Regions from separate parts of the Heyndrickxia sp. MSNUG genome, predicted to be linked through region 2. Evidence: a T-box and tRNA genes for the amino acid it is inferred to sense, from the RefSeq annotation. Region 2 holds a T-box; the other regions hold tRNA genes.

Region 1 (10,411 bases), 2.3 Mb from region 2:
ATACTAGAATGATAGTTTTAAACAACATTGACCTTAAATAGATACATAAAAAATAACCTTCGCTTTGCAGCAAAGGTTACTCTTTATCCTTATTAAATTGAACCGGGTCTGGAGCTTTGTCATAGTCTTCCTTCAGATCTTGACCCGTGCGCCGGTTTTCCATCTGTTTCCCGAGATTTTCCATTTCTTCTTCATTACGGGCCATTGAACTGTTTTTAGGGACATAGTTTTTCGGCAATTCATTTTTATTCATTCTAATCACCTCTTGACTGTACTATTCCCTCCTTTGCACATTTATAAACTTGGCTCTATAAACCTTAACTGGTGATTTCCGCTACAGGCGCTTGCTTTCCGTGGGGCGTTCGCCGAGCCTCCTCGCCGCTGACGCTCCTGCGGGGTGCAAATGATTCATCACAAGAATCATTTCACCTAGGTCTCGCGTGAAACGCTAGTCCCCCAGGAGTCAATTGCCTTCACTCCAAACAACAGACTTAAAACAACATTGACCTTTAACAGAGCATAAACTTAAGAAAACCTGCAAAAACATCTGCAGGCTCTAAAGGACTATTATCTATTTAACAGGCTTCCTACATAACGCAGCAACTCGTTGGCTGATGTAGAATTGTATCCATGCTCGTCAATCAGCCTGGCGACTACATTGTTGATTTTCTTCAACTGCAGCTCATCCGGCGTCTTGGTTGATGTCGTGATTTTAACAACATCCTTGAGATCTGCAAACAGTTTTTTCTGGATTGCTTCTCTGAGACGGTCATGTGAATTGTAATCAAACCTCTTTCCTTTCCGTGCATATGCTGAAATTCGAATTAAAATCTCTTCACGGAATGCCTTCTTCGCATTTTCAGATATGCCAATTTGCTCTTCAATCGAGCGCATCAGCTTTTCATCTGGGTTTATTTCCTCTCCTGTTAGCTGATCACGCATTTTTGCTTTATTGCAGTAAGCTTCAACGTTATCCAGGTAGTTATCCATAAGCGTTTTAGCCGATTCCTCGTAAGAGTACACGAATGCCTTTTGAACCTCTTTTTTGGCAATATCGTCGTACTCTTTGCGGGCAAGTGAGATATAGTTCAGATATCGTTCCCTCACCTCTGAAGTGATAGATGGATGCTGATCCAGGCCTTCCTTAAGGGATCTAAGTACATCCAATGCATTGATGGTCTTGATCTCTTTCCTTATGATCGTTGAAGAAATACGATTAATTACATAGCGAGGATCGATCCCGCTCATGCCTTCATCCTGATGTTCCTTCTTCAGCTCTTCGACATCTGCGCTATTATAGCCTTCAACATTCTCGCCGTCATACAGACGCATTTTTTTGATCAAGTCGATATCGCCTTTCTTCGGATCCTTCAGGCGGGTAAGGATTGTGAACATCGCAGCAACTCTTAATGTATGAGGAGCAATATGGACGTCGTTCACATCACTTTCACGAATCATTTTGTCATAGATTTTTTCTTCCTCAGAGACCTTCAAATTATACGGAATCGGCATTACGATGATACGAGAATGCAATGCTTCGTTCTTTTTATTTGATATGAACGAACGGTATTCTGTTTCATTCGTGTGTGCGACGATAAGCTCGTCGGCACTGATCAGCGCGAACCTGCCCGCTTTAAAATTCCCTTCCTGGGTCAAACTCAGCAAATGCCAGAGGAATTTTTCATCACACTTGAGCATTTCCTGGAATTCCATCATACCCCGGTTCGCTTTGTTCAACTCGCCATCAAAACGGTAAGCTCTTGGGTCTGATTCCGATCCATACTCAGCAATAGTTGAAAAGTCGATGCTTCCTGTCAAGTCTGCAATATCCTGTGATTTTGGATCGGATGGACTGAAGGTCCCGATCCCCGTCCTCTTATCTTCTGAGAAGAAAATTCTTTCAACAATTACATCCTCTATTCTGCCGCCATACTCCTGCTCTAATCTCATCATATTAAGCGGAGACAGATTACCTTCAATACGAATGCCGTATTCATCATAGAAATCCTTGCGCAGATGGTGGGGAATCATATGCAGCGGGTCCTCATGCATAGGGCAGCCTTTTATCGCATAGATTGCTCCTCTGTCTGTATGCGAATATGCCTCCAGCCCTCTTTTCAGCATGGTGACGAGAGTGGATTTACCACCACTTACAGGTCCCATCAGCAGAAGGATCCTTTTCCTGACATCCAGCCTTTTTGCTGCAGGATGAAAATATTCCTCAACGAGCCGCTCCAATGGTTCCTCAAGGCCAAACAGCTGTGAATTAAAGAATGAATATCGTTTCTTTCCTTTTTCTTTTTCAATTCCAGCGTCTTTGATCATATTATACACACGCGAATGTGCCGATTGAGCAACCCATGGCTGTTCCTTTACGATTTCAAGGTATTCCCTGAACGTCCCTTCCCACTTCAGCTTCTCTTCATCCTGGCGGTACAACTCAATCTTTTTTAAAATATCCATATGGACCTCCCCATGTAGCGTTATCAAGAGACGATTAATAAATTCTATGCAGCAAACAATTTGAACATGCGTAAAGGTTCAAGCTCAATGATTGTCCTTTTTTATTTCGACTGGTAAAAAATCAGCCATTCCTTCACAGTTTCAAACTTATAGGCTATAATAAAATCTATATGGACAAATTAAACAAAAGGGAGGCTTACATACATGAAACTACTTATAATAATTGGCGTTACTGTTGCATTCTTATCTGCCATCTTCACTGCAGGGTACGATGATAAGCCGGGCATCAATAAAAAATAAAAAGCTGCCGAATGGCAGCTTTTTTATTTTGCTAAGTTCATTGTCATATTTAGTTTTGAATTTCCCTGCTTTAAAGCCTTGTTTGCTTTATTTCATTGGTAAAGCAATTTCATAAATCTTGAAATCAAATGTAGATCTTAGGCTATCGATTGTTTATAAAATAACTCGCTGCCAATTACATCACTTAAATTGTCTTATTTCTTGTTCAAGTGCTGGTCCTCAACAAACTCCTTCATATACATCCTTGATTTTCTGCCAAGCATCATGGCCATCTGGCCAGTCCAGGTATCTGCACGTTTGCCGCCTGTTCTCTCAAGATAATAGTCGGATGTCGTTTTGTTGTACTCCTTCAGCTGCTGCTCCAACACATTTTGATCCTGCTCATACTCATTTTCCATATAGACATGTTCCAGAGGCAGCCTTGGTTTTAGATCTGTTTCTTGATCAGGATAGCCTACAGCGAGACCAAATAAAGGCACGACATACTCGGGAGTCTTCAATACTTTTTTAACTGCCTCGAGATCATTCCGAATCCCGCCAATATAGCAAATGCCAAGGCCCATTGATTCGGCTGCAATCGCAGCATTCTGTGCAGCAAGAGCGGTATCGATCAGTGCTACCATGAACTTTTCAGTGCTCTCAAGAGAATCCGAAAGATCAGCATTTTCAAGATCCCCAATCATCTTATGCCGGTAAAGGTCAGCACAAAAAACAAAGAAATGGCCATTTTCTGCTACATACGACTGATTGCCAGCGAGTTCTGCTAGCCGCTGCTTTTTTTGCTTATCTGATACACCAATAATTGAATATGCCTGAATAAAGCTTGAAGTGGAGGATGCTTGCGCACTTTTCACGATCATTTCGATTTGCTCCCGATCCAAAGGCTTGTCCTCAAATCGTCTGACCGAACGGTGCTGCAGAATAGTTTCAATTACATTGTTCATTGCCTTCAACTCCTTGTAGTTTTTTTATATGTAATGCCAAAAAGGAGACCCATTAATATGGTCTCCTTAATATTTCCGCAAATCTCGATAATCCTGCTGTCGCAACGCCTCATAAATCAAAATAGCCGCAGTGTTTGAAAGATTTAAAGAGCGGATGTTTTCATTCATTGGCAGCCTCAGGCATCTTTCCATATTCTCTTCAATTACTTCTTTTGGAAGGCCAGTTGTTTCACGGCCAAAAATAAAGAAGAAATCCTTTTCTGCCACACTATAATCAAAATCCGAGTGTGCCTTTTTTCCAAATTTCGTTACATAAAAAAATTCTCCGCCTTGATTCTTCTCATAAAAATCTTCAAGCGATTCGTGATAATGTATTTTAACGTGCTCCCAATAATCCAATCCCGCACGCTTCAGCATCTTGTCATCCGTCGAAAAACCCAACGGCTTAATTAAATGCAGTTCTGTATCCGTTCCCGCACATGTGCGAGCGATATTTCCTGTGTTCGCTGGAATCAGGGGCTGGTATAATACTACATGCAATGCCATGACTTTCACCTCTATCTAAAACTCTAACAGCTATTATACCACTACACTGCGGGGAGACAAAGAAAAGCGCAGTTTGGATAGATAGGGTAACTTTTGAGTTTACGGCTCTGTTAAACCCTATTGATTGTAGTGGAAGGCGCGTAGACTCCTGCGGGCGCAGCTGGACAGGTGAGACCCCGCAGGAGCGAAGCGACGAGGAGCTCAGCGCCAGCCCCGCGGAAAGCGAAGCGCCTGGAACGAAAATCAACAGCTTTGTTTAAAAGAACCTTAGGCATCATAAGTCCATATACCAAGGTTGTCACTGATCATCTGCTATTGTAAAGAATCTATATTTGATATTTGGAGTATAAGCTGTTGAATCCTCGTACGCCCAGTACCTCATCCTGCTATTATACGTATGGGCATTTACAAGCGGCATCCCGTTAGCATCATGCCCTGTGACAATCGTCGTATGGTCGAAGCGGCCATCACCCTGGAAATCATAACAGATTACATCTCCAAGCTTAAGCTGCTCAGCACTGCTCACCTCTCTCGCCCTCAATCCGAACTTTGAGGCAGGAAGATACCAGCGCATCGCATTGGCTACAGTCCAGCTGAAGCTCCAATTATTGTTTTGCATCCACCAGCCGTTGCTGCGGTTTGGATAACCCCTCATCGGAGCTCCACCAGTATGAAGGCATTGTGAAATATAATTTGTACAGTCGACCTCGAACTTTTTATACGCAGGATTAAAGTCATTCCACCATCTCTCGGCATATTGCACAGCTTTTAACCGGTCATATTGATATCCTGCCCTATTATGTGATGACTCCTCTGCAAAAACTGGCATGGCTGCGCCCTCATCTCCATCAGGTTCAGATTCCTTCAACTTCTCATCTTTAACCAGCACGCCTTTATAAAACTCGGCCTGCCTCTTCTCCACTTCCTCTTCCATATAAAAATGGCCCTTCTGCTTGATTAAGTATTGGAAATGGACATCGTATAATACCTTTGCAGTTTCCTTTCCCTCTAACTTTCTTTCAATACTGCCCTTTGCTTTCGCTTTTACTATTTCAGCAGATCTTCTTAAGCAGCTTTGCTTCTTTATCTCGATTGCCGGGCATTCATGCAAAAGATTCCGTGGCATTGAGACACATTGAAGGACACGCTGTTCAAGCAGCTCCTGCAGTTGTTCACGCATGTTCATCTCTCCCTTCATCTTTCATATTTATGAAGAGACTCAGGATTTCAAGCATATAAAAACTTATTTATAAAGATTGTCGCTTTGCTACAATCCTGCTTTAAAGACATTTACCTGCACATCAAGTAAAAAGAAAAGAGGATTGGATTTATTACAAACCCATTCCTCTTTAGATTGATATACTGTTTTCTGAGCCATCCTTAAAGAACTCCAGCCCTTTACCTATCTCGGCAAGAACATCAGCATCCTTTTCAGCTTCTAATGCTGCTGAGAGTGCAGTAAACGCTTCGTGTCCGCCAATTTTGCCCAGAGCCCATGCAGCCGTCCCCCTTAGGACAGGACGCTGGTCCTCCTTCAATACCATGATTAGATCCGGAATAGCAGTTTCATCCTTATAATGCGCCAATGCAATAATCGCATTTCGCTGGATTGGCTTCTTGCCTCTCCACGACCCTGATACATATCCGAACTTCTCCTTAAAGTCACGATTGCTGATTGTCAATAATGGCTTTAACAGCGGTTTGGCAATTTCCGGATCAGGCTCCATTTCTGTGTGGAAGTGAAAATCCTTACCCTTATTTTCCGGACACACAGTCTGACATGTATCACAGCCATATAAACGGTTGCCAAGTTTATCACGAAACCCATCTGCAAGGAAACCCTTCGTCTGTGTGACAAACGCAATGCACTTCTGAGCATCAAGCTGTCCCCCCTGGACAAGAGCACCAGTCGGACAAACCTCCACACATTTATTACAGCTGCCGCATCTATCCTCCATAGGCGAATCGGGTTCAAACGGAATATTAGTGATCATTTCACCAAGATACACATATGAACCGAATTCAGGGGTGATGATGGAACAGTTCTTTCCGCTCCAGCCAATTCCTGCACGCTCAGCGACAGCCCTGTCCACCAGTTCGCCTGTATCGACCATTGATTTGAATCTAGCACCTGAAACCTTCTTAGCAATATACTCTTCAAGTTTTTTCAGCCTATCTCTCAAAATAGAGTGGTAATCCGTTCCCCATGATGCCCTGCAGAAAATGCCTCTTCTCTGCCCCTTCTTGCTGACAACCGTTGTTCTCATCTTCGACGGGTAAGTCAGCGCAATCGAAATGATGGATTTGGGCTTTTCAAAGATCAGCGAGGGCTCCGTTCTCTTTTCAATATCTTTTTCTTCAAAGCCAGATTGATATTGAAGTTCCTGCTGTCTGTATAATCGTATTTTCATTTCCTCGAAAGTCGATGGTGCTGCAAAACCGATTTTATCTATACCAATTGTTTTGCTATATTCAATGATGTCTTGCTTAATTTCGTTAATGTCCATTGAAATGTACCTCCTTTCTTTGTAGATTTTATTTTTCAAACGGCCTATCTATATAAACACATCTTTTTAAAGAATTCATTATGAAGGTCCCGATTTTAAATGCACATCACTTTTATGATAAACTATTTTAAAGCAGTTTTGGAGGTGGAATCAATGGAAATTAAGGTATCCAGTACGATTTGTGATCTCATACCCGGGTTTTCGGTCGGGGTTATAGAATATAAAGATATTCAGGTAGGGGATTCTCCGCAAATGCTAAAAGGCAGGCTTCAGCTTTTCCAGGAATCCATTTACTTTGATCTCTTAGAAAAAAATGTGACGGAGCTGGATGGTATTAAGGAATGGCGAAGTATTTTCAAAAGCACAGGAAAAGATCCAAACCGCTATAGACATTCCGCTGAAGCCCTTTATCGCAGGATTGCCAAACAAAACTATCTTCAACCCGTACATAGCGCGATAGACTTAAACAACTTCTTCTCACTTGAATACCAGGTCCCTATTGGTGTTTATGACTGTGATAAGCTCAGCGGCAATGTCCAGATAAGAATAGGTATAGAAACAGAAGAATACGCAGGCCTAAATGGCAGAATAAACAATGTAAGTAATTTAATTGTTTCCGCAGATGATCAAGGACCATTTGGCAGCCCATTCGTTGACTCAGAAAGGACCGCGGTAACGCTGGTAACCACGAACGCTCTGCAAATCGTTTACTTAAGGCCATCAGAACCACAGGAAAGCAAAGAAAAAATGACAGAATCACTAATGAACATGTTCATCCAAATTCACGGGGGATCAGGTACGTATAAAATTGTGGGATGCTGAGGCATCCTTTTTTTTATCAAGTTTATTTACTCGAACTCCTTCGAAAGGAGACTACAGTCATTGAATCTTTTCTTAACGTTTTTATCCCCTCATAGGGAAATACGAGAAAGCACCCAATATATATTTTTTGTTACAATCCATTTCAGCGAACAGAAAAAAACGCAACACTTCGTTTTCTGAAAACGAAATGCTGCGTTAGTTACGTATGTATGGAGCGGGTGAAGGGAATCGAACCCTCATCATCAGCTTGGAAGGCTGAGGTTTTACCACTAAACTACACCCGCATACATATTAAATGAAATAAAGAAAACAGGAATCCCTGTTTAATAATAAAAGTGGTACCGGTGGTCGGGGTCGAACCGACACTCCAGAAGGAACACGATTTTGAGTCGTGCGCGTCTGCCAATTCCGCCACACCGGCATATTAAGATGACTTACTTTACAACTACCATTAGTAATCTAATGGAGGCGGCAACCGGATTTGAACCGGTGAATAAAGGTTTTGCAGACCTTTGCCTTACCACTTGGCTATGCCGCCATACTTATTGGAGCGGAAGACGGGATTCGAACCCGCGACCCCAACCTTGGCAAGGTTGTATTCTACCACTGAACTACTTCCGCAAAAATGGCTGGGCTAGCTGGATTCGAACCAACGCATGTCGCAGTCAAAGTGCGATGCCTTACCGCTTGGCTATAGCCCAATATATTGTATGCTCTTATTATTACATTTGTGAATTATAATGGGGCGACTGATGGGAATCGAACCCACGAATGCCTGAACCACAATCAGGTGCGTTAACCACTTCGCCACAATCGCCATTATAAAATTGGCAGGGGTAGTAGGAATCGAACCCACACCAAAGGTTTTGGAGACCTTCGTTCTACCTTTAAACTATACCCCTAAAGAAAAATGGTGGAGGGGGACGGATTCGAACCGCCGAACCCTGAGGGAGCGGATTTACAGTCCGCCGCGTTTAGCCACTTCGCTACCCCTCCATTATAACATGATTTTGATTTGTGAAAAACCCATTTAATCATGTTTCCTGTAAAAACAAGTGTTTTTATAAATGGTGGCTCAGGACGGAATCGAACCGCCGACACAAGGATTTTCAGTCCTTTGCTCTACCGACTGAGCTACTGAGCCACAAATGGCGGTCCCGACCGGGATCGAACCGGCGATCTCCTGCGTGACAGGCAGGCATGTTAACCGCTACACCACGGGACCAAATTGCGGGGGCAGGATTTGAACCTGCGACCTTCGGGTTATGAGCCCGACGAGCTACCGGGCTGCTCCACCCCGCGACGATAATAATTAACCATTAAATTGTTATGGTGGAGGATGACGGGATCGAACCGCCGACCCTCTGCTTGTAAGGCAGATGCTCTCCCAGCTGAGCTAATCCTCCATATTGAAAGTGCTGTTTTTGTAAGCTTAAATAATTCTTGGTGACCCCTACGGGATTCGAACCCGTGTTACCGCCGTGAAAGGGCGGTGTCTTAACCGCTTGACCAAGGGGCCAGATATAAAGTTTATATGGCGGAGAGCAAGGGATTCGAACCCTTGAGACAGCGGTAACCGTCTACACGATTTCCAATCGTGCTCCTTCGACCTCTCGGACAGCTCTCCAAATGGCTCCGCAGGTAGGATTCGAACCTACGACCGCTCGGTTAACAGCCGAGTGCTCTACCACTGAGCTACTGCGGAATAATAATTACTTCTGGGACTTGGATTCACGATCCTTATCTAAGAAAGCATAACTAGGATTCAAGAATGCATCCTGCCCGGCGGCGTCCTACTCTCACAGGGGGAAACCCCCAACTACCATCGGCGCTGAGAAGCTTAACTTCCGTGTTCGGTATGGGAACGGGTGTGACCTTCTCGCCATCGCCACCAGACATTTTTTCAAAGACAATATCTATTATACTGTCTTTTATGCATTTTGCAAGAGAAATTTTTCATTCCCTCAAAACTAGATAATGTATAAGAAGAATTAGAAGAACGAGTAATCTAAATTTGGTTAAGTCCTCGAACGATTAGTATCAGTCAGCTCCACACGTCACCGCGCTTCCACCTCTGACCTATCAACCTGATCATCTTTCAGGGTTCTTACTAGCTTGCGCTATGGGAAATCTCATCTTGAGGGGGGCTTCATGCTTAGATGCTTTCAGCACTTATCCCGTCCGCACATAGCTACCCAGCGATGCCTTTGGCAAGACAACTGGTACACCAGCGGTGCGTCCATCCCGGTCCTCTCGTACTAAGGACAGCTCCTCTCAAATTTCCTGCGCCCACGACGGATAGGGACCGAACTGTCTCACGACGTTCTGAACCCAGCTCGCGTACCGCTTTAATGGGCGAACAGCCCAACCCTTGGGACCGACTACAGCCCCAGGATGCGATGAGCCGACATCGAGGTGCCAAACCTCCCCGTCGATGTGGACTCTTGGGGGAGATAAGCCTGTTATCCCCGGGGTAGCTTTTATCCGTTGAGCGATGGCCCTTCCATGCGGAACCACCGGATCACTAAGCCCGACTTTCGTCCCTGCTCGACTTGTAGGTCTCGCAGTCAAGCTCCCTTGTGCCTTTACACTCTGCGAATGATTTCCAACCATTCTGAGGGAACCTTTGGGCGCCTCCGTTACTCTTTAGGAGGCGACCGCCCCAGTCAAACTGCCCACCTGACACTGTCTCCCGCCCCGATCGGGGGCGTGGGTTAGAATTTCAATACAGCCAGGGTAGTATCCCACCGACGCCTCCACCGAAGCTGGCGCTCCGGTTTCTCAGGCTCCTACCTATCCTGTACAAGCTGTACCAAAATTCAATATCAG
Region 2 (10,411 bases):
TTGGACTGCGGATAATCAGCAATACTGCTAACTCGTATCCTGCCTACCGAAATTAATTAGCTACGATGTTTACTAGCTTTCCTGGTACAGCAATTACTTTACGGACTGTCTTGCCATCGATTTGTACTTTGACCTCATCGTCCTCCATAGCGAGCTGCTCTAAAGCTTCCCTGTTCGCATCTGCAGGTACCATCATTTTTGCTTTGATTTTACCATTTACCTGAACAACGATTTCGACTTCATCATCGACAAGTTTAGCTTCATCATATGCAGGCCATGCAGCATAAGTAATGGATTCATTGTGTCCTAGCTTTGCCCAAAGCTCTTCAGCGATGTGAGGGCAAATAGGAGCAATCATTTTAACGAAGCCTTCCACGTATGCTTTAGGAAGTTCTGTTGCCTTATAGGCTTCATTGATGAAGACCATCATTTGCGAAATCGCCGTGTTAAAACGAAGTCCTTCATAGTCCTCCGTTACTTTCTTGACAGTCTGATGGTAGACCTTCTCAAGGTTCGATCCGTCGGTTTCCTTGATTTTCTCATTCAAGCTGCCATTTTCGTCAACGAATAAGCGCCAGATACGGTCAAGGAAGCGGCGTGAGCCATCAAGTCCATTTGTTGACCAGGCGATTGATGCTTCAAGCGGACCCATGAACATTTCATAAAGTCTTAAAGTATCGGCACCATGGCTTTCAACGATTTCATCTGGATTGACGACATTGCCCTTTGATTTACTCATTTTTTCGTTGTTTTCACCAAGAATCATCCCTTGGTTGAAAAGCTTTTGGAACGGTTCCTTCGTGTGGACTACACCCACATCATAAAGGACTTTGTGCCAGAAGCGTGCATATAACAAGTGCAATACAGCATGCTCTGCTCCACCGATATAAATATCGACCGGAAGCCATTCTTTTAATTTTTCAGCATCGGCAAGTGCATGCTCGTTTTTCGGATCAATGTAACGAAGGTAGTACCAGCAGCTGCCACCCCACTGCGGCATTGTATTCGTTTCCCTGCGGCCCTTTTTGCCTGTTTCAGGGTCAACGACATTCACCCACTCATCGATATTCGCAAGTGGAGACTCGCCTGTTCCCGATGGCTTGATGTCCGTCGTTTTTGGAAGGATAAGCGGCAGCTGATCCTCAGGTACTGCTGACATTGTGCCATCTTCCCAGTGGATGATTGGAATCGGCTCACCCCAGTAGCGCTGGCGGCTGAATAGCCAGTCTCTCAAACGGTACGTGACTTTTTTCGTTCCGATGCCTTTTTCCTCTAACCATGCAATCATCTTGTTGATTCCATCTTCCTTATTCATGCCGTTAAGGAATTCAGAATTCACATGCTCGCCATCGCCCGTGTATGCTTCTTCAGCTACATTTCCACCAGCAACGACCTCTTTGATTTCAAGGTTGAATTTTTTAGCGAATTCGTAGTCGCGCTCATCATGAGCAGGTACTGCCATGATCGCACCTGTTCCGTATGAAGCTAGTACATAGTCCGCAATCCAGATTGGCATTTTCTCGCCGTTTGCTGGGTTGACCGCATAAGCGCCAGTGAACACGCCAGTTTTGTCCTTTGCAAGGTCTGTACGCTCTAAGTCGCTCTTGCTCTTGATTTCATCAATGTATTTTTCCACTGCTGCCCGCTGCTCAGCTGTCGTGATTTTATCAACCAATTGGTGTTCGGGTGCTAGAACTGCATAAGTGGCTCCGAATAATGTATCTGGTCGTGTTGTGAAGACAGTGAACGTTCCTTCATGTCCTTCAATGTTGAAAGTAACTTCTGCACCCTCTGAACGTCCAATCCAGTTCCGCTGCATATCCTTAAGGCTGTCCGGCCAATCCAATAAATCAAGGTCCTCAAGCAAGCGGTCTGCATAGGCAGTAATCCTAAGCATCCACTGTCTCATTGGACGACGTTCAACCGGGTGACCACCGCGCTCACTCTTCCCGTCGATCACTTCTTCATTAGCTAAAACAGTTCCAAGTGCCGGGCACCAGTTCACTGCCACTTCATCAATGTATGCAAGCCCTTTTTCATAAAGCTTCAAGAAAATCCATTGAGTCCACTTATAGTATCCAGGGTCAGTCGTATTGACTTCACGATCCCAATCATATGAGAAGCCTAACGCCTTGATCTGGCGGCGGAACGTGTTGATGTTCTGCTCCGTAAATTCCGCAGGATCGTTACCAGTATCTAATGCATACTGCTCTGCTGGAAGACCGAATGCATCCCAGCCCATTGGATGAAGGACGTTAAAGCCCTGCATCCTTTTCATGCGTGAAAGAATGTCAGTTGCCGTGTACCCTTCCGGATGTCCAACGTGAAGTCCGGCACCTGAAGGATATGGAAACATATCCAACGCGTAAAATTTTTGTTTTCCCTTATCTTCAGTTGTTTTGAAGGTTTTGTTCTGTTCCCAGTACGATTGCCATTTTCTTTCGATTTCCTGATGGTTAAAGCTCATCGATTTGTCCTCCTGTTTTTGTCGATTTATTTTAAGGGGATGGAGTTTTGGATATAAAAGCTGCTGCTTGTGCTTTTTCTCCTAAAAAAACAAAAAACTCCCGTCCCTGTAAAAGGGACGAGAGGATATGTAGGATCTCCCGCGGTACCACCCAAATTAGTGTGCAACACTCGCTTCATTCACCCTTAACGCGGAATACGGCAAGCGTTACTAAAGGTTCACGCTCGCGACTCAAAGGCGAGTTCATGATGGTCCCGTCTGGCTTGCACCAACCGCCAGCTCTCTTGCACAGGCTTTCACCACTACTACTCCTTGTCGAAGTCTTTCAATATAGATATAGGGATATTGTAATAAATTTCCCGCCTCGATGCAAGCGGGGATGGAAGAAATGATTTTGGAGGTTATAATATGAGTTTCGAGGTGGATTGGTGTGGGGATTTTCTACCGAAGTTGTACCGCGAGAAAATATTCGGTTATTTATTCAGCTTAGTTCGCGTTAAAAAGCCAGGGGTTTAGCCCTGGCCACGTCATTCATCGGTTTCAATTTTTATTTAGTCCAGATTTAGTTTTGAAAAATTGGAAAAAAACGAGTGGAGTTTCCAGTTTGCGTGATTTCGACAAGAAGTTGCGGAATAAGGACGGGGAATTGCGGAATCCAATCCTACTCTCGCGGGATTTCGACAATATCCAATTGAGAGTATACGGTTTCCTCACCTTGATACCCACTTCCAAATAGATACTCTGCTTCTTAGTCCATACTTTGCCGTAAATATTGAGGCGAAAAATCACGCAGGAGAAATCGAGTTTAATTGATCAGATGATTCAAAGATTCGATGGAAGTGCAAAGGTTTATTCCAGCCCAGTCCTGCAAGCTAAAATCCAAACATCACATCTGCATACCTTGTTATCTAAAAATCATTTCCCCTCTTCTCCACTAGAATACTTCGTTACAATCAGCAACCCGCAAACACTCTTTTTAAATCCAGGCAGGAGTCAAGAAGTTGCCTACAGGGTCTGCCGAACGGAAAGAATTCCTTACAAAATTTCAGATTTGAAGTCTAAATATAAAAACGTGAATTGGTCGAGGAAAGACATCAAAAAAATAACCAAATGGTTATTAAAAAAACATGAACCACTTATCCATGATGTTAGTGTCATGAATATTCCCATTCAAGACCTGAATCTGGGAATCCAATGTCCGAGATGCTCTGTCTTGGGGATGGAACGTATCCACGGAAATTGGTTTTGCAAATCCTGCAGCCACACCTCAAAAGACGCACACATTTCCGCAATTAAAGATTACTTTCTTTTATATGGGAACACCTTATCGAATAAACAATTACGTTTATTTCTTCAAGTAAACTCGGATGATTTCGCCACTCATTTATTAAAATCACCTAACCTCATTTCTACTGGTACTACGAGAAACAGGCTGTACCACCCACCCAAAGATTTCTTCAACTAAAAAAAGACCCCATCCGCAAAGAAATCACGAATAGGGTTTCAAAAAATAAAACTATTCTTTCACAGCTTCCAAAAGCAAATCAACAATGTGAATTCCTCTCATACTAGAAGACATGCCTTCACGTTCGATTCCCAGTTTCATCTGGAGCAGGCACCCCGGATTTGCAGTGACAATCGTTGTCGCATGTGTAGCCTTGGCGTTGACCATTTTGGAGTCCAGCAGCTGCATGGACATTTCGCTTTCGACAATATTGTAAATTCCAGCAGAACCACAGCAGCGATCGGCATTCAGCATTTCCCGGAATTCCACCCCGTTAATAGCTTTCAACAGGGTCCTTGGTGCTGAAGCAGTCTTCATCACGTTGCGCAGATGGCATGAATCCTGGTATGTCACGACTTGGTGCGGCAATTCTAGCTTCACTTTTTCATGGAAACCTACCTCTACTAAAATCTGAGATATATCTTTGATTTTATCCGTAAATTCCTTTGCTCGTTCGTTCCATTCTGGTTCGTCCTTAAGCAGATGGTCATAGTCGACAAGGAAGGCACCGCAGCCGCCGGCATTGGTGATGATAAAATCTACGCCAGTATCCTCAAAGGCTTTAATGTTACGGCGGGCCAGTGCTTTCGCATCATCTTTTTCACCGCTGTGGCCATGAATTGCGCCGCAGCAAGCCTGCTCTTTCGGAATGACAATTTCGCAGCCTGCCAGCTGAAGCAGCTTCATGGTCGCATTATTTGTCTCAAGGAACATCGTATCCATCAAGCAACCGCTGAAAAAGGCGACCTTATGGGTTTTCGTACCGATCGCTTCAAGGTGCTCAGGACGATTTTTCATTTCCTTCATCGTTGGCACCTTCGGCAGTACTTTTTCCATAGTAGCGAGTGATTCTGGAAATAGCTTCATCACTCCTGTACCTCGCGCAACCTTCTGAAGCCCTGAACGCTGATAGAAACCAATCAGTCCTGTAAGTCCCCTCATTCTGTTCTGGTGAGGGAAAAGCCCCTTAAATACAGCTTTTCGAACAACCCGAACCGGCATCGAAAACTTCTTGTTTTGGTTAACAATATCTCGGGCTTCCTCGAGAAGATGTCCATAATTCACACCCGATGGGCAGACAGGCTCACACGCCCTGCAACCAAGGCAGAGATCGAGTGATCTTTCAAAATCCTCATCCGGCTCGATCAAGCCATCGACTACCGCCTTCATCAAAGCGATGCGTCCGCGCGGTGAATGGGATTCCTGATAGCCTGATTCTATATATGTAGGGCAGGTAGGAAGACAAAAGCCGCATCGCATGCAATTCAATAATTCGTCCTGGTTCATTTTTTCCTGAAATTGTGTCTGGATTCTCTGCTGTTCTTGAACTGTTGTCATCTTGAAACCACCACTCGTTTCCTGCTGTCTTTCGCGAATATCTTGCCTGGATTCATGATATTGTTTGGATCAAGCGCTGCCTTCACAGCCTTCATGGCAGCGACCCCTTCCTTGCCAAGCTTCAACTCAAGGTACGGTGCTTTCATGACGCCGACGCCATGCTCACCTGTGATCGTGCCGCCAAACTCAATTGCTTTTTCAAAAATTTCCGCGAAAGCTTTTTCCACTCTCTCCATTTCCTCATGGTTGCGGGAGTCTGTTGGACAGGTTGGGTGAAGATTTCCATCACCTGCATGGCCAAAAGTACAGATATTCAAATTATATTTCACTGCAATCTCATTGATCGCATTTACCATTCTAGCAATCTCGGATCTTGGTACTGTAGCATCCTCTAGAATCGTTGTCGGCTTCAAACGGGCAAGTGCTGATAAGGCACTGCGACGAGCTGTCCTTAGAGCTTCTGCCTCTGCTTCTGTCTGGGCTACCTGGACGGAAACAGCTTTTTCCTCCTTGCACACCTCGGCAATCCGCGCCATATCCCGCTGGACAACTTCAGGAGGACCATCTTGTTCAATCAATAAAACAGCTTTTACATCAGTAGGCAAGCCGATTTTAGCAAAATCCTCCACAACCCTAAGTGTTGGCTGGTCAAGGAATTCAAGCGTGGCCGGGATGATTTTGCTTGCGATGATTTTTGAAACAGATTTCGCTGCCGCTTCAAGATCCTGATAGAGAGCAAGCATCGTCTGCTTTGTTTCTGGAACAGGAATCAGTTTCAGGATCGCTTCTGTAACAATTCCCAGCGTTCCTTCAGAACCGACGAACAATCTTGTAAAATCGTAGCCTGCTACATCTTTGGCCAGCTTTCCTCCTGTCCGGATGATGTCTCCATTAGGAAGGACGGCTTCAAGACCAATCACGTAGTCTCTTGTTACACCATATTTCAATCCGCGCAGTCCGCCTGAATTTTCATTAATATTTCCACCGATTGTTGATATTTTCATAGAACCTGGATCTGGAGGGAAAAATAACCCCTTTGCTTCAACGGCGTTAATTAAATCCAGCGTAACGACCCCAGGCTGCACAGTAGCAGTCAGGTTCTCTTCATCTACTTCAATAATCTTATTCATATGTTTAAAAAGCAGGACAATCCCGCCTTCTGTAGGACAGGTGCCGGCGCAAAGATTTGTTCCGGATCCACGCGGCACAATTGGAATTTTATACTCATTACAGATCTTAACAATTTCTGAAACTTCTTCTTTATTCCTTGGACTCACTACTCCATCAGGCATCGATTGAAAATTAGGTGTTGCATCGTATGAATAGACAAGACGTCCTGTTTTCGTATCGTCAAAATTAGCCGCAGAAACGACGCAAATGATTTTTTCTCTTACTGCTGTTGTAAGCATTATGATATTCCCCCTTGTGAAGATAAATAAATCCAGGCATCTATCATTATGACAGAAGCCTGGGATTATTTTGTATTTTTTACAAATCATTAATTAAGGAATCATCCATGATAAAACGCTATTTTGCAAGAATGTGATAATGCCGACGAGCGTTACCAGGAATAAACTATGTTTGATCGTGAAGCGGAACAGATCCGATTCTTTTCCAGCCAGTCCAACTGCTGCACACGCTACAGCGATTGATTGCGGCGAAATCATCTTGCCAGCAACCCCGCCGGAAGAGTTCGCTGCAACAGCAAGAACTGGATCCATGCCAATTGAAGTAGCAGTAATCTTCTGCAGATTTCCGAATAATAGGTTCGCTGATGTATCAGATCCAGTTATGAATACACCAAGCCATCCAAGGAATGGAGAGAAGAATGGGAACAAGACTGCACCTGTTTTTGCTAGAGTCATACCTAATGTAGTACTCATGCCAGACGCGTTTGTCACATATGCGAATCCTACAACCGATCCAATAGTCAGTACAGGAAACTTCAATTCATTCATTACCTCACCGAAGGTTACTACCCAGTTTTCCCAGGAGATGCCGACAATGAATTTTGTGATGATGGTTGCAATTAAGATCGCTGTTCCGGCAGCACCAAGCACTTCCAGCTTATATACTGCAGCAACTGGATCTCCTGCTGTGTTAATAATGTTATTGTTCAAGAAAGGTACTTCAGGCACAAATGTTAAGGCATGACCAAGTGAGTTGATCGCTTTTAAGACTGCATTTGTTCCCTCATAGTGACCTGTAAGGGCAAGCTTGATTGTCGGAATACCCCAGACTGAAATGATTGCAGTCAAAATCAGGAATGGAGACCATGCTTTGAAAATCTGTGCACCAGTATGTGCTTGCTTAGTTTTTAGTGGCATTTTTACTGCCGCAGTTGCTGCCAGCTCCTGTTCAGCCTCAAATCTGAAGATTGTCTTAGGCTTCCAGAATTTAAGGAAGATCGCAAGCGCAAACAAGGAAACGAGCGCAGAAAGTATATCCGGAAGCTCTGGTCCAACAAAGTTAGATGTGAAGTACTGTGTTGCTGCAAATGAAATCCCTGATACAAGGATTGCCGGCAATACTTCTAAAGCTCTCTTAAAGCCTGCCATAATGACGATTAAATAAAACGGAATGAAAACGGACAAGAATGGCAGCTGGCGGCCGACCATTTTTGAAATTTCCATTGCAGGAATCCCTGTTGGTCCTTCAACTGCGATAATCGGAATCCCAATTGCTCCGAAGGCAACCGGTGCTGTGTTAGCTATTAAACAAAGTCCTGCTGCATAAAGAGGATTAAACCCTAATCCTACTAAAAGTGCTGCCGAAATGGCTACTGGCGCTCCAAATCCTGCTGCTCCTTCAAGGAACGCACCAAATGAGAACGCTACCAAAAGTGCCTGCAAACGGCGGTCTTCTGTGATCGACAGGACGGAATTGCGAATAATATCAAATTGTCCTGTTTTCACAGTCAGTTTGTACAGGAACACGGACGTAATAATGATCCAGCCGATTGGCAAAATACCGTAAACCGCACCTTGTGAAGCTGACATGAGTGCCAGACCGGCAGGCATTTTAAACGCAATAACCGCTACAATAATTGCGACAGCAAGCGTAGTCAAGCCCGCAATATGCCCTTTCATTCTTTTAATCGCGAGGGCCCAGAAGAAATACAAAATAGGAATCAGTGCAACGATTGCGGATAAGGCGAGGTTATCACCTACCGCTGTGAAATTTTGTGTGAACGACATAATTTACCCCCTATTATCAAGTTGTCATAATGAAACAGTTCCCCAACTGTTTGGCCATCCCCTCACCGAGTAATCGCTTACATATTATGATAAGGTCATCTGATGACTAGGTCATTAACATGACTGTTATTTGAATTATAGGGTCCCTTCTACAAATTTTTCAATATCTTTTTTAAAATTTAGTAAAATATATTTATATCTTCATGTGATTTTTTTAACTGTAATTTACCACTTAAAACCCATTTCATGCTGAAAGAATCTTCCCCTTCCCGCAAAAAATTGTATAATGAATGCTAAGAGAACAAACTTGGGGGCTTTATATTGCAATATAAAAAAATCAAACCTAAAAAAATATATGAAGAAGTGGCAGAAGCGATTCATGGCATGATTCGTTCTGGACAACTAAAGCCTGGTGACAAACTGGATTCAGTACAGCAGCTGGCAGAAAACTTCCAGGTTGGCCGCTCCGCTATCAGGGAAGCGCTTACTGCTTTAAGAGCAATGGGATTAATCGAAATCAGGCAGGGCGAAGGAACTTATGTAAGAGAATTCGAAACATCCCAGATCAGCTTCCCTTTATCCACTGCCATCCTGATGAACCCTGAAGACACAGCACATCTATTAGAGGTTCGTAAAATTCTTGAAGCGGGAACTGTCTTCTCTGCGGCTGAGAAGCGCACCGACATTCAGCTGAAGGCTATGGAAGACGCTCTGGAGGAAATGAAGCGCGCAAATGGCAATGAGGAGCTTGGTGAAAAAGCAGATTTGCAATTTCATTTGGCCATTGCCGAAAGTTCGCAAAATCCATTATTAATCAGCTTAATGAACCATGTTTCCGGCTTAATGGGTGAAACGATGAAGGAAACACGACGCCTCTGGCTTTACTCTAAACAAACAACGACAGATCGTCTTCATGATGAGCACTACGCCATTTACCAGGCGATAAAAGAACAAGATGCAGAAACTGCGAGAAGCCTGATGCTAAGCCATATTGAAAGTGTAGAGGATATCCTCCTCAAGTACATCAACCAGTCTAAAGGGAATCCATTATAAATCCATTTTCCATACCTCTTTTCTAGAGGTATGGTTTTTATTTAATAAAAAATTTCTGAAACCCCTTTCAAAAAAATATATTTTTATAGTAGTATTAGTTTTAATGAAGCCATGTGATTTTCAGGTCATCAGATGACCTGTTAATCTCTGTTTATATCAATCGTTAGGAAAGAGGTTGAACAAATGAAGGTAACTCTTTTTGCAACTTGTTTGGTCGACATGTTCCAGAGCAATGCGGGAAAAGCCACAGTGGAACTGCTGGAGAAGCTTGGATGTGAAATCGATTTCCCTGAATCTCAGGTTTGCTGCGGTCAGCCAGCCTATAACAGTGGTTATGTTAAAGAAGCAAAAGAAGCAATGAAATCGATGATCGATACATTTATAGATGCAGAGTATGTTGTATCCCCCTCCGGATCATGCATCACAATGTTCCATGAATATCCACATGTATTCAAGGGAGATCCTGTTTGGGAGCCAAAGGCGAAGAAGCTTGCGGCTAAATCCTTTGAATTAACTCAGTTTATTGTGGATGTCTTAAAGATTGAAGATGTAGGTGCCCGTTTTGAAGGCAAGGTCACATACCATACATCCTGTCATATGACTAGATTGTTAGGTGTCAAAAAGGCACCTATGATTCTATTAAGCAATGTAAAGGGCCTCGAGTTCACTGAGCTGCCTGGCAAGGAGCAATGCTGCGGCTTCGGAGGTACCTTCTCTGTCAAGATGGCGCAGATTTCTGAACAGATGGTTGATGAAAAGGTCATGCATGTTGAAGAAACAGGAGCACAGTATTTAATTGGGGCGGACGCTGGCTGCCTTATGAACATTGGCGGAAGAATTGAAAGGCAAGGA
Region 3 (10,411 bases), 1.4 Mb from region 2:
CGAAAGAGCTTGGTTTTGGGACAGTTGACCAGGCCAGAATCACCACCGCCATCAGTGAATTGGCCAGGAATATTTATTTGTACGCCGGCAAAGGGCAAATTTGCATCGATAAATTGTACGACGGCGGAAAAGCGGGATTGCGAATCAATGCAGTGGATAGCGGCCCAGGAATAAAAGAAATACGCCAGGTCATGGAAGATGGCTTTTCCACATCAGGAGGACTTGGAGCCGGCCTTCCAGGAGTGAAAAGACTCATGGATGAATTCGATATCGAGTCAACTCCAGGAGAAGGAACACAGATAAGAGCAACTAAATGGCTCCGTTAGGGGGAAACAATATGGAATTCCGAGAAATGATGGAATCAAAGTATCGGGACATTCTTGACAATTATATTAAAGAGCAATCGGAACAAGCTTTATATGCAGGGCAAAAATTCAGCCGTAAGTCGATTGAGCATAAAATCGCCCCTGAAGAAATCATCAGCCTTCATAAAAGCTTGCTTCTTGAGATGTATCCTGAACTTCCGGAAGATTTAATGCATTCGTTTGACATCCTCCTTGAGGTCATGATCGGCTATGGTATTGCTTACCGGGAACACCAAAGCCTAAGGCACCAGCAGGAGGAACTAAGATCAGAAATGGAGATTGCCGCCAATGTGCAGCAAACGCTGCTGGGAACTAAGATCCCTACTGTACCGGGTCTCGATATTGGTGCAATCAGTGTGCCTGCGAAGCATATGAACGGTGACTATTTCCATTTTGTCCAGGATGAAAACAATAATATAAGTGTCGCGATTGCAGATGTTATCGGAAAAGGGATTCCGGCTGCGCTTTGTATGTCCATGATCAAGTATGCAATGGACAGCCTGCCAGAAAACCGTCTGGACCCAAGCAGTATCCTTGAAAACCTGAATAGAGTAGTTGAACAGAACGTTGATCCAAGTATGTTCATCACGATGTTCTATGGAATGTTTAATCCAGACAATAATATCTTCTACTATGCCTCAGCCGGACACGAGCCTGGTTTCTATTACGATTCAGTTACCAAGGAATTTACAGAGCTTACGGCAAGGGGCTTGCTTCTTGGGGTAGACAAGCGAACCAAGTATACTCAGTATGAAAAAGAAATCCATCCTGGGGATATGGTGATCTTAATGTCTGATGGAGTCACGGAGTGCAGAACGGAAGAAGGATTCATCGAAAAGGAAACATTAATCGGATATATAAATAAATATATCCACTTAAATGCTCAGGAAATTGTCAATAATATCTTTAGGGAACTCGAAAAACTTCAGCATTTCCAATTGCGTGATGATTTCACCTTAATTATTTTAAAAAGAGATGTTTAAACCGGTTCAGAACCGGGTAAATCTAAAAGGCAATTGAATTGTAAAGGGTGGGTCAGTTATGAATATTTCGATAGATGTTAAAGAAACAGAATCCGTATTAGCAGTTAAGGTTAATGGTGAAATTGATGCATATACAGCACCACAGCTTCGGGAAAAACTTTTCCCTTTGTCCGAAAAAGAAGGCGTAAAGATGGTTGTTGATCTTTCTGAGGTCAATTATATGGATAGTACTGGGCTGGGAGTGTTTGTAGGAGTATTTAAAAATGTCCGAGCCCATAACGGAGAGTTTAAAATTGTCGGATTATCCGATCGTTTGCAGAGACTTTTCGAAATTACCGGCTTGGCCGATATTATCGATATCAACAGCCAGATTGAGGGTGGAGTGCAATGAGCCAAGCATTTGATTATATAGAAATGAAAATCCCGGCAAAACCGGAATTTGTAGGCGTGATCCGTCTGACGCTTTCCGGCATTGCAAGCCGCATGGGTTTTTCATATGATGAGATAGAAGATTTGAAGATCGCAACAAGTGAAGCATGTACAAACGCTGTGCAGCACGCTTATAAAAATAACGACAACGGCGAAGTGATCATCGGTTTTGGACTGTACGAAGACCGACTTGAGGTAATGGTTGCAGATAATGGGCAGAGCTTTGATTTCCATTCAGCACGCCAGGGGCTTGGTCCTTACGATCAAAATAGTTCTGTTGAATTCCTTCGCGAAGGAGGCTTGGGACTGTATCTGATCGAAACCTTAATGGATGAGGTTCGAATTCATCACAAAGAGGGCGTCACGGTCTTTATGACCAAGTACCGAGAAGGAGAGCAGGTGGAGAGAGATGCAGAGACAATCTCAACCTAAGCAACGTCCAAAAGAAGAGATTAATCAATTAATCAAAGCATACCAGCTTCACGAGGACGCCGACGCCCAAAACGAATTAGTACTCCATTATCAAAACCTTGTGGAAACAATCGCCCGTAAATACTCAAAAGGACGCTCGTTCCATGAAGACATATTCCAGGTTGGAATGATTGGACTTTTAGGCGCAATCCGCCGTTATGATGAAACATTTGGCAAAAGCTTCGAGGCATTTGCTGTTCCGACCATTATTGGTGAAATCAAAAGATTTTTACGAGATAAAACATGGAGTGTCCATGTACCTCGCAGAATCAAAGAGCTTGGCCCGAAAATCAAGACAACTGTCGAAGATTTGACGACGCAGCTGCACCGTTCTCCAAGAGTGGACGAAATTGCTGAAGCCCTTCAGGTTTCTGAGGAAGAAATTTTAGAAGCTATGGAAATGGGCAAAAGCTACCAGGCATTATCAGTTGACCATTCCATTGAAGCAGATTCTGATGGCGGAACTGTCACCCTGTTAGATATCGTCGGAAATATTGATGAAGGCTATGAAAAAATCAATCAAAGAATGGTGCTTGAAAAGGTACTTCATGTTCTGAGTGAAAGAGAAAAGTTAATTATCCAATATACCTACCTTGATAACCTGAGCCAAAAAGAAGCAGGAGACAAGCTGGGAATATCACAAATGCATGTATCACGACTTCAAAGAAGAGCCATCAAGAAGCTACAAGAAGCAATTCATGCAGAAAACAGTAATTCGGAGTATATTACATGATCCAACAGTTCAAAGACAAAATTGAACTTTATGCTTACCAGACAATTAAAGAAGGTAAATTAGAGTGCGGTGACAGCTATTTCTATACTGCCACCGATGAATATTTTGTCTGTGTAGTAGCTGATGGGTTAGGGTCTGGGCAATACGCCCATGAAGCTTCTGCGGCGGTTGTGACTGTAGTAGAGGAACACCATCATGAGGATGTAGATACTCTCATGAAATACTGCAACAATATATTGGTGCAAAAAAGAGGAGCAGCCGTATCGATTTTTAAGGTGTTTTTCGAAACAAACGAATTCGTCTACAGCTGTGTCGGCAATATCCGATTCTTCCTTTACTCGCCAAATGGCAAACTGACCTATCCTTTGCCCGTAACAGGATATTTGTCAGGGAAGCCACAAGTGTTTCATACCCAGAGATTCGTTTTTGAACCGGAATCAAAGTTTCTGATTTACTCAGATGGATTTGATATCCATGGGGCAAAATCATTATTGAAGGGTTACAGATCTGTAGCAGCCATCGCAGAACAAATAAAAAGTGATTATGAAAATTCAATGGATGATGCAACTTTTATTGTGGGAAGTCTACTATAGCCGGTGGGCTTCTTTTTGTTTTGGCGGGGATTAGGGAGTTGGGGATTGGTATGCTTGCTGGTTCTCATGGTTGAATTCTGGCGAGATGAGTTTTTTACCGGAAAAATTTGAAGTAGAGTGGAAAAAGGGTAACAGAAAACGGGGATTTGTGCTCGTATGACAAGATTCAGCTAAAAACGGTAAGCGAAACCTTAATATTGTTCCCGAGAATCTGAATTGAGATTTAATAGGGAAGAATTAAGACTGTACTTCATTGTGAAGTGATAATAGTGTAATAACATGTATGCGAACTCCTCCAGTAATCAGCCTCCTTACTACTCCCTATAAACATAGCAGCAATTTTGGTACACTATATAGAGGGATAAGAAAACCACTTATCCAATAAAGATATGGAGGATTGTCTCTTGAATCAAACGATGGAAAAGCAGGATCAATACGTAAAAATCATTGCCAAAGAGCAATCATTAACATCTAAACAAGTACAGAGTGTTATTTCTCTCATAAATGAAGGGAATACCGTTCCATTCATTGCCCGCTATCGGAAAGAAATGACCGGTGCGCTTGATGAAGTGCAAATCCGCGACATAGTTGAAAGATGGCAATACATACAGAACTTAGAACAGCGTAAAGAAGAAGTCATCAGGCTGATCGATGAACAGGAAAAGCTGACGGATGAACTTAGGACTAGCATAGAAAAAGCAATTAAACTTCAAGAGGTAGAGGATTTATACCGGCCATATAAACAAAAGCGGAGAACAAAAGCAACCGTTGCAAAGGAGAAAGGTCTCGAACCACTTGCTTTATGGATGCTCGAGTTCCCGGTGAACGGCAGCCTGGAACAGAAGGCCGGAGAGTTTTTATCAGATGAAAAAGGTGTAACAACAGCAGAGGAAGCTATTTTCGGAGCGAAGGATATCATTGCTGAAATGGTTTCAGATGATGCTGACAGCAGAAAGTGGATCCGCAACGAAACATTCAAATCCGGTTCCATTGAATCTGCAGTTAAGAATGAAGAGTCGGATGAGAAAAAAGTATATGAGATGTACTATGAATATACAGAGCCGGTAAGCAAGGTCGTGCCCCACAGAATTCTAGCCCTTAACCGCGGGGAGAAAGAGGAGCTCTTAAGGGTCTCGATTAAACCCAAAACGGATGTAATCATGAGCTATCTTCAACGTAAATGGGTAAAAAAAGAGCATGCTATTACAACGTCAGCAATTATGGAAGCTATAGAAGATGCTTATAAAAGGCTGATTCAGCCATCGATTGAACGGGAAATCAGGAATGAACTTACGGAAAAGGCAGAAGAGCAAGCTATTCACATCTTCTCAGAAAATCTGAGAAAACTGCTGCTTCAGCCGCCGTTAAAAGGAAAAGTAGTCCTTGGAGTAGACCCGGCGTTCAGGACAGGATGCAAGCTGGCTGCGGTAGATGAAACAGGGAAGGTTTTATCGATCGGGGTCATTTATCCTCATACATCAAGTTCAAAAAGTACCGAAGCCCGTGAGAAATTCATTAAAGTGCTGAAGGATTATCACGTGGAAATGGTTGCAATCGGCAACGGTACAGCTTCAAGGGAAACGGAACAATTTGTATCAGATATCCTGAAAGAATTAGATAAAGAAATCTATTACCTGATTGTCAATGAAGCAGGAGCAAGTGTATATTCTGCATCAGATTTAGCGCGTGAAGAATTCCCGAACTTCCAGGTAGAAGAACGAAGCGCAGTTTCAATCGCGCGCCGTCTGCAGGACCCGCTTGCTGAACTTGTTAAAATTGACCCTAAATCGGTAGGTGTCGGACAGTACCAGCATGATGTCAGTCAGAAAAAACTCTCTGAATCGCTAACATTTGTAGTTGAAACAGCTGTTAACCAGGTAGGGGTAAATGTAAATACTGCATCATCTTCTTTACTTCAATATGTTTCAGGTCTTTCAAAGACCGTTGCCAACAATATTGTGAAAAAGCGTGAAGAAGAAGGGAAATTCACAAGCAGAGCACAGCTGAAAAAAATCCCTCGCCTTGGCGCGAAAACTTATGAACAGGCAATCGGCTTCCTTAGAGTAATCGACGGAAAAGAACCGTTAGACCGAACAGGCATCCACCCGGAAAGCTATGGGGAAGTGAAACAACTTCTAGATAGCCTGGGGTTCAAAACAAGTGATTTAGGCAGTCCGGCTTTAAAAGATGCGTTAGCCAAAATTAATATAGACCAGACTGCGAGTGAACTTGGCATTGGCAAACTGACTCTTAAAGATATTATTGACGCCCTAGTCAGACCGGAGAGGGATCCTCGTGATGAACTGCCGGCTCCGCTTCTTAAAAAGGATGTTCTAAAGCTAGAGGATTTAAAAACAGGCATGGAGCTGCAAGGTACAGTCCGCAACGTAGTAGACTTCGGGGCATTCGTCGACATCGGTGTAAAGCAAGATGGATTGGTTCACATTTCTAAGCTAAGCAACAGATTCGTAAAGCATCCGCTTGATATTGTATCAGTAGGGGATGTTGTAACCGTATGGGTCGACAGCGTTGATCATAAAAAAGGACGCGTTGCATTGACCATGCTAACGCCAGAGCAAGCTTAATGTTAAAAAGGCTGCAGATCATTCTGCAGTCTTTTATTATGGCTCTTTACGTAATTTTTGTTGCTTTCTCCAACGAAAGTAAAAACCGGGACCTGGGTTTTTACGAGTATTAATGTGAATTCGGTACAGAAGTCTCCTCGAAAAGAGCCTGATACCTTTTAATAAAAGTACTTGTTCGAAAAAGCGGCAATCAATCCGAAAACAGTCTTTAATATAATCGTGTATCAGCATAGAGTTATAATCCCTGTTTATTTCTATAAAAAAACCAGCATTGATTCAGCAGTTTAATTTGGTATCGATTTTTTTCATAGAAGGCTCGTTTCATTTGATTCTGGAACCAGACAGGCATAACAATACCTCCTTTAGATAATGCGTGAAAAGGTATCCTTAATATATGCTATAATGGGTTGTCATGTTTCTTTAAAAGGCAGGCGTTTTATTATGATGACAGATCAGCAGTTACACAATCTGGTTGTTAGAATATCAGCAGAGCAATTCCATAAGCCTTTCAGGCATAAAGCATTCTTTAATCCAAGACTTCGTACAACCGGTGGACGCTATATGCTGGGAAGCCATAACATTGAAATCAACAGGAAGTATTTCGAACAATTAGGCGAACAGGAATTGATTGGGATCATAAAGCATGAACTATGCCATTATCATTTGCATTTAGAGGGAAAGGGCTACAAGCATCGTGATAAAGATTTCAGGGAACTGATGAAACAAGTCGGGGCTCCGAGATTTTGCTCCATGCTGCCTGAGGAGAAGAAGAAAAGTTCACAACAGAGAATTCTGATTTACCAATGCAGCAAATGTCAAATGGAGTATCACCGAAAACGATCAATCAATACTGCAAGATATGTCTGCGGAAAGTGTCGGGGAAAGCTGGTAAAGGTGAAAGAAATGCTGATAGAATAGCGTTTTTATGATGAGAAAAAAACTAATGAAAAACTTTTAAAAACCCGCTTGACTTTTAATAGGCACCTCCCTATAATAGTAAGAGTCGACAAGACAACGACACAGTCTTCTGAAGAGCTTTTAAAGAAGACAATTAATATTATTCCGCAGTAGCTCAGTGGTAGAGCACTCGGCTGTTAACCGAGCGGTCGTAGGTTCGAATCCTACCTGCGGAGCCATTAATTCTATGGTATGGGGAAGTACTCAAGAGGCTGAAGAGGCGCCCCTGCTAAGGGTGTAGGTCGGGTAACCGGCGCGAGGGTTCAAATCCCTCCTTCTCCGCCAGAACATTTTAATATGGCCCCTTGGTCAAGCGGTTAAGACACCGCCCTTTCACGGCGGTAACACGGGTTCGAATCCCGTAGGGGTCACCAAAACAGTTTCACAGCATGTTTTAAAAACAAATATATGGTCCCGTGGTGTAGCGGTTAACATGCCTGCCTGTCACGCAGGAGATCGCCGGTTCGATCCCGGTCGGGACCGCCATTTTATTGGGCTATAGCCAAGCGGTAAGGCAACGGACTTTGACTCCGTCATGCGTTGGTTCGAATCCAGCTAGCCCAGCCATTTTTTGAGCCATTAGCTCAGTCGGTAGAGCATCTGACTTTTAATCAGAGGGTCGAAGGTTCGAGTCCTTCATGGCTCACCAAAGTTTTTTGCGCCAGCAAAATAACTTATATTTCAATAATGCGGGTGTGGCGGAATTGGCAGACGCACCAGACTTAGGATCTGGCGCCGCAAGGCGTGGGGGTTCGACTCCCTTCACCCGCACCATTAATTACCTGTTGATTAATAAGTTGAAATTGGTTATGATATGATCCTGTCATCTTTATGCGGTCGTGGCGGAATGGCAGACGCGCTAGGTTGAGGGCCTAGTGGGGGCAACCCCGTGGAGGTTCAAGTCCTCTCGGCCGCACCAAAAAAGTCCTTGACATCCAATTGCGGATGTGATAATATTTAAAAGTTGCTATAAAAATTACATGCGCCCGTAGCTCAATTGGATAGAGCGTCTGACTACGGATCAGAAGGTTATGGGTTCGACTCCTTTCGGGCGCGCCATTCTTATTTTCTTCATATCGGGGAGTAGCTCAGCTTGGTAGAGCACTTGGTTTGGGACCAAGGGGTCGCAGGTTCGAATCCTGTCTTCCCGACCATTCAACATTTTAACTTTATATGCGGGTGTAGTTTACTGGTAAAACCTCAGCCTTCCAAGCTGATGTAGTGGGTTCGATTCCCATCACCCGCTCCAATTCATTGTTCTTTGAAAACTAAACAAACAAGCGTCAACAAACAATATTATAGTGACTTCTATTATATAGAAGATCACTAGCCAACGTTTTAACTTTATGAGCTAACTCATAACTCTTTTTTGGAGAGTTTGATCCTGGCTCAGGACGAACGCTGGCGGCGTGCCTAATACATGCAAGTCGAGCGGATCTTCATTAGCTTGCTTTTGAAGATCAGCGGCGGACGGGTGAGTAACACGTGGGCAACCTGCCTGTAAGACTGGGATAACTTCGGGAAACCGGAGCTAATACCGGATAATCCTTCTCCTCTCATGAGGAAAAGCTGAAAGACGGTTTCGGCTGTCACTTACAGATGGGCCCGCGGCGCATTAGCTAGTTGGTGAGGTAACGGCTCACCAAGGCGACGATGCGTAGCCGACCTGAGAGGGTGATCGGCCACACTGGGACTGAGACACGGCCCAGACTCCTACGGGAGGCAGCAGTAGGGAATCTTCCGCAATGGACGAAAGTCTGACGGAGCAACGCCGCGTGAGCGATGAAGGCCTTCGGGTCGTAAAGCTCTGTTGTCAGGGAAGAACAAGTATCGGAGTAACTGCCGGTACCTTGACGGTACCTGACCAGAAAGCCACGGCTAACTACGTGCCAGCAGCCGCGGTAATACGTAGGTGGCAAGCGTTGTCCGGAATTATTGGGCGTAAAGCGCGCGCAGGCGGTTCCTTAAGTCTGATGTGAAAGCCCCCGGCTCAACCGGGGAGGGTCATTGGAAACTGGGGAACTTGAGTGCAGAAGAGGAGAGCGGAATTCCACGTGTAGCGGTGAAATGCGTAGAGATGTGGAGGAACACCAGTGGCGAAGGCGGCTCTCTGGTCTGTAACTGACGCTGAGGCGCGAAAGCGTGGGGAGCGAACAGGATTAGATACCCTGGTAGTCCACGCCGTAAACGATGAGTGCTAAGTGTTAGAGGGTTTCCGCCCTTTAGTGCTGCAGCAAACGCATTAAGCACTCCGCCTGGGGAGTACGGCCGCAAGGCTGAAACTCAAAGGAATTGACGGGGGCCCGCACAAGCGGTGGAGCATGTGGTTTAATTCGAAGCAACGCGAAGAACCTTACCAGGTCTTGACATCCTCTGACAACCCTAGAGATAGGGCGTTCCCCTTCGGGGGACAGAGTGACAGGTGGTGCATGGTTGTCGTCAGCTCGTGTCGTGAGATGTTGGGTTAAGTCCCGCAACGAGCGCAACCCTTGATCTTAGTTGCCAGCATTTAGTTGGGCACTCTAAGGTGACTGCCGGTGACAAACCGGAGGAAGGTGGGGATGACGTCAAATCATCATGCCCCTTATGACCTGGGCTACACACGTGCTACAATGGATGGAACAAAGGGCAGCGAAGCCGCGAGGTGAAGCCAATCCCATAAAACCATTCTCAGTTCGGATTGCAGGCTGCAACTCGCCTGCATGAAGCCGGAATCGCTAGTAATCGCGGATCAGCATGCCGCGGTGAATACGTTCCCGGGCCTTGTACACACCGCCCGTCACACCACGAGAGTTTGTAACACCCGAAGTCGGTGGGGTAACCTTTATGGAGCCAGCCGCCTAAGGTGGGACAGATGATTGGGGTGAAGTCGTAACAAGGTAGCCGTATCGGAAGGTGCGGCTGGATCACCTCCTTTCTAAGGATATTGCCTATTGGCAATCGGAACTCAGATCTTCGGATCTGATGAATACGAATCTTAGGATTCGTACAGTTGACCGCTTGTTTGTTTAGTTTTGAGGGAGCAATCTTTACTGTGAGGATCAGACCGTAAGGTAGGATTCGAAACAATTCTCTCAAAACTTTTTTGTTCCTTGAAAACTAGATAATCGTAAGTAAGAAGAACCAAGAAAAACCGAGTGATCGCCATTTTAGTTTTTCTCTCTATTTAATAGAGAATCAACCACGACAATTTATTGTCAAACGGTTAAGTTAGAAAGGGCGCACGGTGGATGCCTTGGCACTAGGAGCCGATGAAGGACGGGACTAACACCGATATGCTTCGGGGAGCTGTAAG

Evidence for each region. The T-box of region 2 lies ahead of leuS (leucine--tRNA ligase). A T-box ahead of a tRNA ligase gene usually reads a tRNA of that ligase, here a tRNA-Leu.
Region 1: it has a tRNA-Leu gene. The T-box ahead of leuS (leucine--tRNA ligase) is inferred to sense a tRNA for this amino acid. The anticodon was not compared.
Region 3: it has a tRNA-Leu gene. The T-box ahead of leuS (leucine--tRNA ligase) is inferred to sense a tRNA for this amino acid. The anticodon was not compared.

The regions. Positions count from the first base shown of each region.
Region 1 covers NZ_CP150978.1:1,123,300-1,133,710, reverse strand. Annotated here, with positions in the region: gene AABM38_RS05625 (hypothetical protein) at 77-253, opposite strand; gene AABM38_RS05620 (PrkA family serine protein kinase) at 568-2,463, opposite strand; gene nfsA (oxygen-insensitive NADPH nitroreductase) at 2,958-3,707, opposite strand; gene trmL (tRNA (uridine(34)/cytosine(34)/5-carboxymethylaminomethyluridine(34)-2'-O)-methyltransferase TrmL) at 3,774-4,253, opposite strand; gene AABM38_RS05605 (amidase domain-containing protein) at 4,552-5,433, opposite strand; gene queG (tRNA epoxyqueuosine(34) reductase QueG) at 5,603-6,760, opposite strand; gene AABM38_RS05595 (B3/4 domain-containing protein) at 6,914-7,582, shown strand; tRNA gene AABM38_RS05590 (tRNA-Gly) at 7,793-7,866, opposite strand; tRNA gene AABM38_RS05585 (tRNA-Leu) at 7,919-8,003, opposite strand; tRNA gene AABM38_RS05580 (tRNA-Cys) at 8,046-8,120, opposite strand; tRNA gene AABM38_RS05575 (tRNA-Gly) at 8,129-8,203, opposite strand; tRNA gene AABM38_RS05570 (tRNA-Gln) at 8,209-8,283, opposite strand; tRNA gene AABM38_RS05565 (tRNA-His) at 8,324-8,399, opposite strand; tRNA gene AABM38_RS05560 (tRNA-Trp) at 8,411-8,484, opposite strand; tRNA gene AABM38_RS05555 (tRNA-Tyr) at 8,494-8,578, opposite strand; tRNA gene AABM38_RS05550 (tRNA-Phe) at 8,651-8,726, opposite strand; tRNA gene AABM38_RS05545 (tRNA-Asp) at 8,732-8,807, opposite strand; tRNA gene AABM38_RS05540 (tRNA-Met) at 8,811-8,884, opposite strand; tRNA gene AABM38_RS05535 (tRNA-Val) at 8,913-8,988, opposite strand; tRNA gene AABM38_RS05530 (tRNA-Glu) at 9,027-9,101, opposite strand; tRNA gene AABM38_RS05525 (tRNA-Ser) at 9,118-9,209, opposite strand; tRNA gene AABM38_RS05520 (tRNA-Asn) at 9,213-9,287, opposite strand; rRNA gene rrf (5S ribosomal RNA) at 9,363-9,478, opposite strand; rRNA gene AABM38_RS05510 (23S ribosomal RNA) at 9,597-10,411, opposite strand, start outside.
Region 2 covers NZ_CP150978.1:3,696,986-3,707,396, forward strand. Annotated here, with positions in the region: gene leuS (leucine--tRNA ligase) at 53-2,467, opposite strand; T-box leader at 2,578-2,795, opposite strand; gene AABM38_RS18600 (hypothetical protein) at 3,209-3,280, shown strand; gene AABM38_RS18605 ((Fe-S)-binding protein) at 3,984-5,309, opposite strand; gene glcD (glycolate oxidase subunit GlcD) at 5,306-6,718, opposite strand; gene AABM38_RS18615 (L-lactate permease) at 6,812-8,506, opposite strand; gene AABM38_RS18620 (FadR/GntR family transcriptional regulator) at 8,828-9,559, shown strand; gene AABM38_RS18625 ((Fe-S)-binding protein) at 9,743-10,411, shown strand, end outside.
Region 3 covers NZ_CP150978.1:228,680-239,090, forward strand. Annotated here, with positions in the region: gene AABM38_RS01250 (anti-sigma regulatory factor) at 1-326, shown strand, start outside; gene AABM38_RS01255 (PP2C family protein-serine/threonine phosphatase) at 338-1,348, shown strand; gene AABM38_RS01260 (anti-sigma factor antagonist) at 1,407-1,739, shown strand; gene rsbW (anti-sigma B factor RsbW) at 1,736-2,209, shown strand; gene sigB (RNA polymerase sigma factor SigB) at 2,187-2,981, shown strand; gene AABM38_RS01275 (PP2C family serine/threonine-protein phosphatase) at 2,978-3,574, shown strand; gene AABM38_RS01280 (Tex family protein) at 3,991-6,159, shown strand; gene cmpA (cortex morphogenetic protein CmpA) at 6,395-6,508, opposite strand; gene AABM38_RS01290 (SprT family protein) at 6,604-7,077, shown strand; tRNA gene AABM38_RS01295 (tRNA-Asn) at 7,221-7,295, shown strand; tRNA gene AABM38_RS01300 (tRNA-Ser) at 7,311-7,401, shown strand; tRNA gene AABM38_RS01305 (tRNA-Glu) at 7,416-7,490, shown strand; tRNA gene AABM38_RS01310 (tRNA-Asp) at 7,527-7,602, shown strand; tRNA gene AABM38_RS01315 (tRNA-Gln) at 7,609-7,683, shown strand; tRNA gene AABM38_RS01320 (tRNA-Lys) at 7,690-7,765, shown strand; tRNA gene AABM38_RS01325 (tRNA-Leu) at 7,806-7,890, shown strand; tRNA gene AABM38_RS01330 (tRNA-Leu) at 7,950-8,035, shown strand; tRNA gene AABM38_RS01335 (tRNA-Arg) at 8,099-8,175, shown strand; tRNA gene AABM38_RS01340 (tRNA-Pro) at 8,194-8,270, shown strand; tRNA gene AABM38_RS01345 (tRNA-Gly) at 8,292-8,365, shown strand; rRNA gene AABM38_RS01350 (16S ribosomal RNA) at 8,483-10,033, shown strand; rRNA gene AABM38_RS01355 (23S ribosomal RNA) at 10,320-10,411, shown strand, end outside.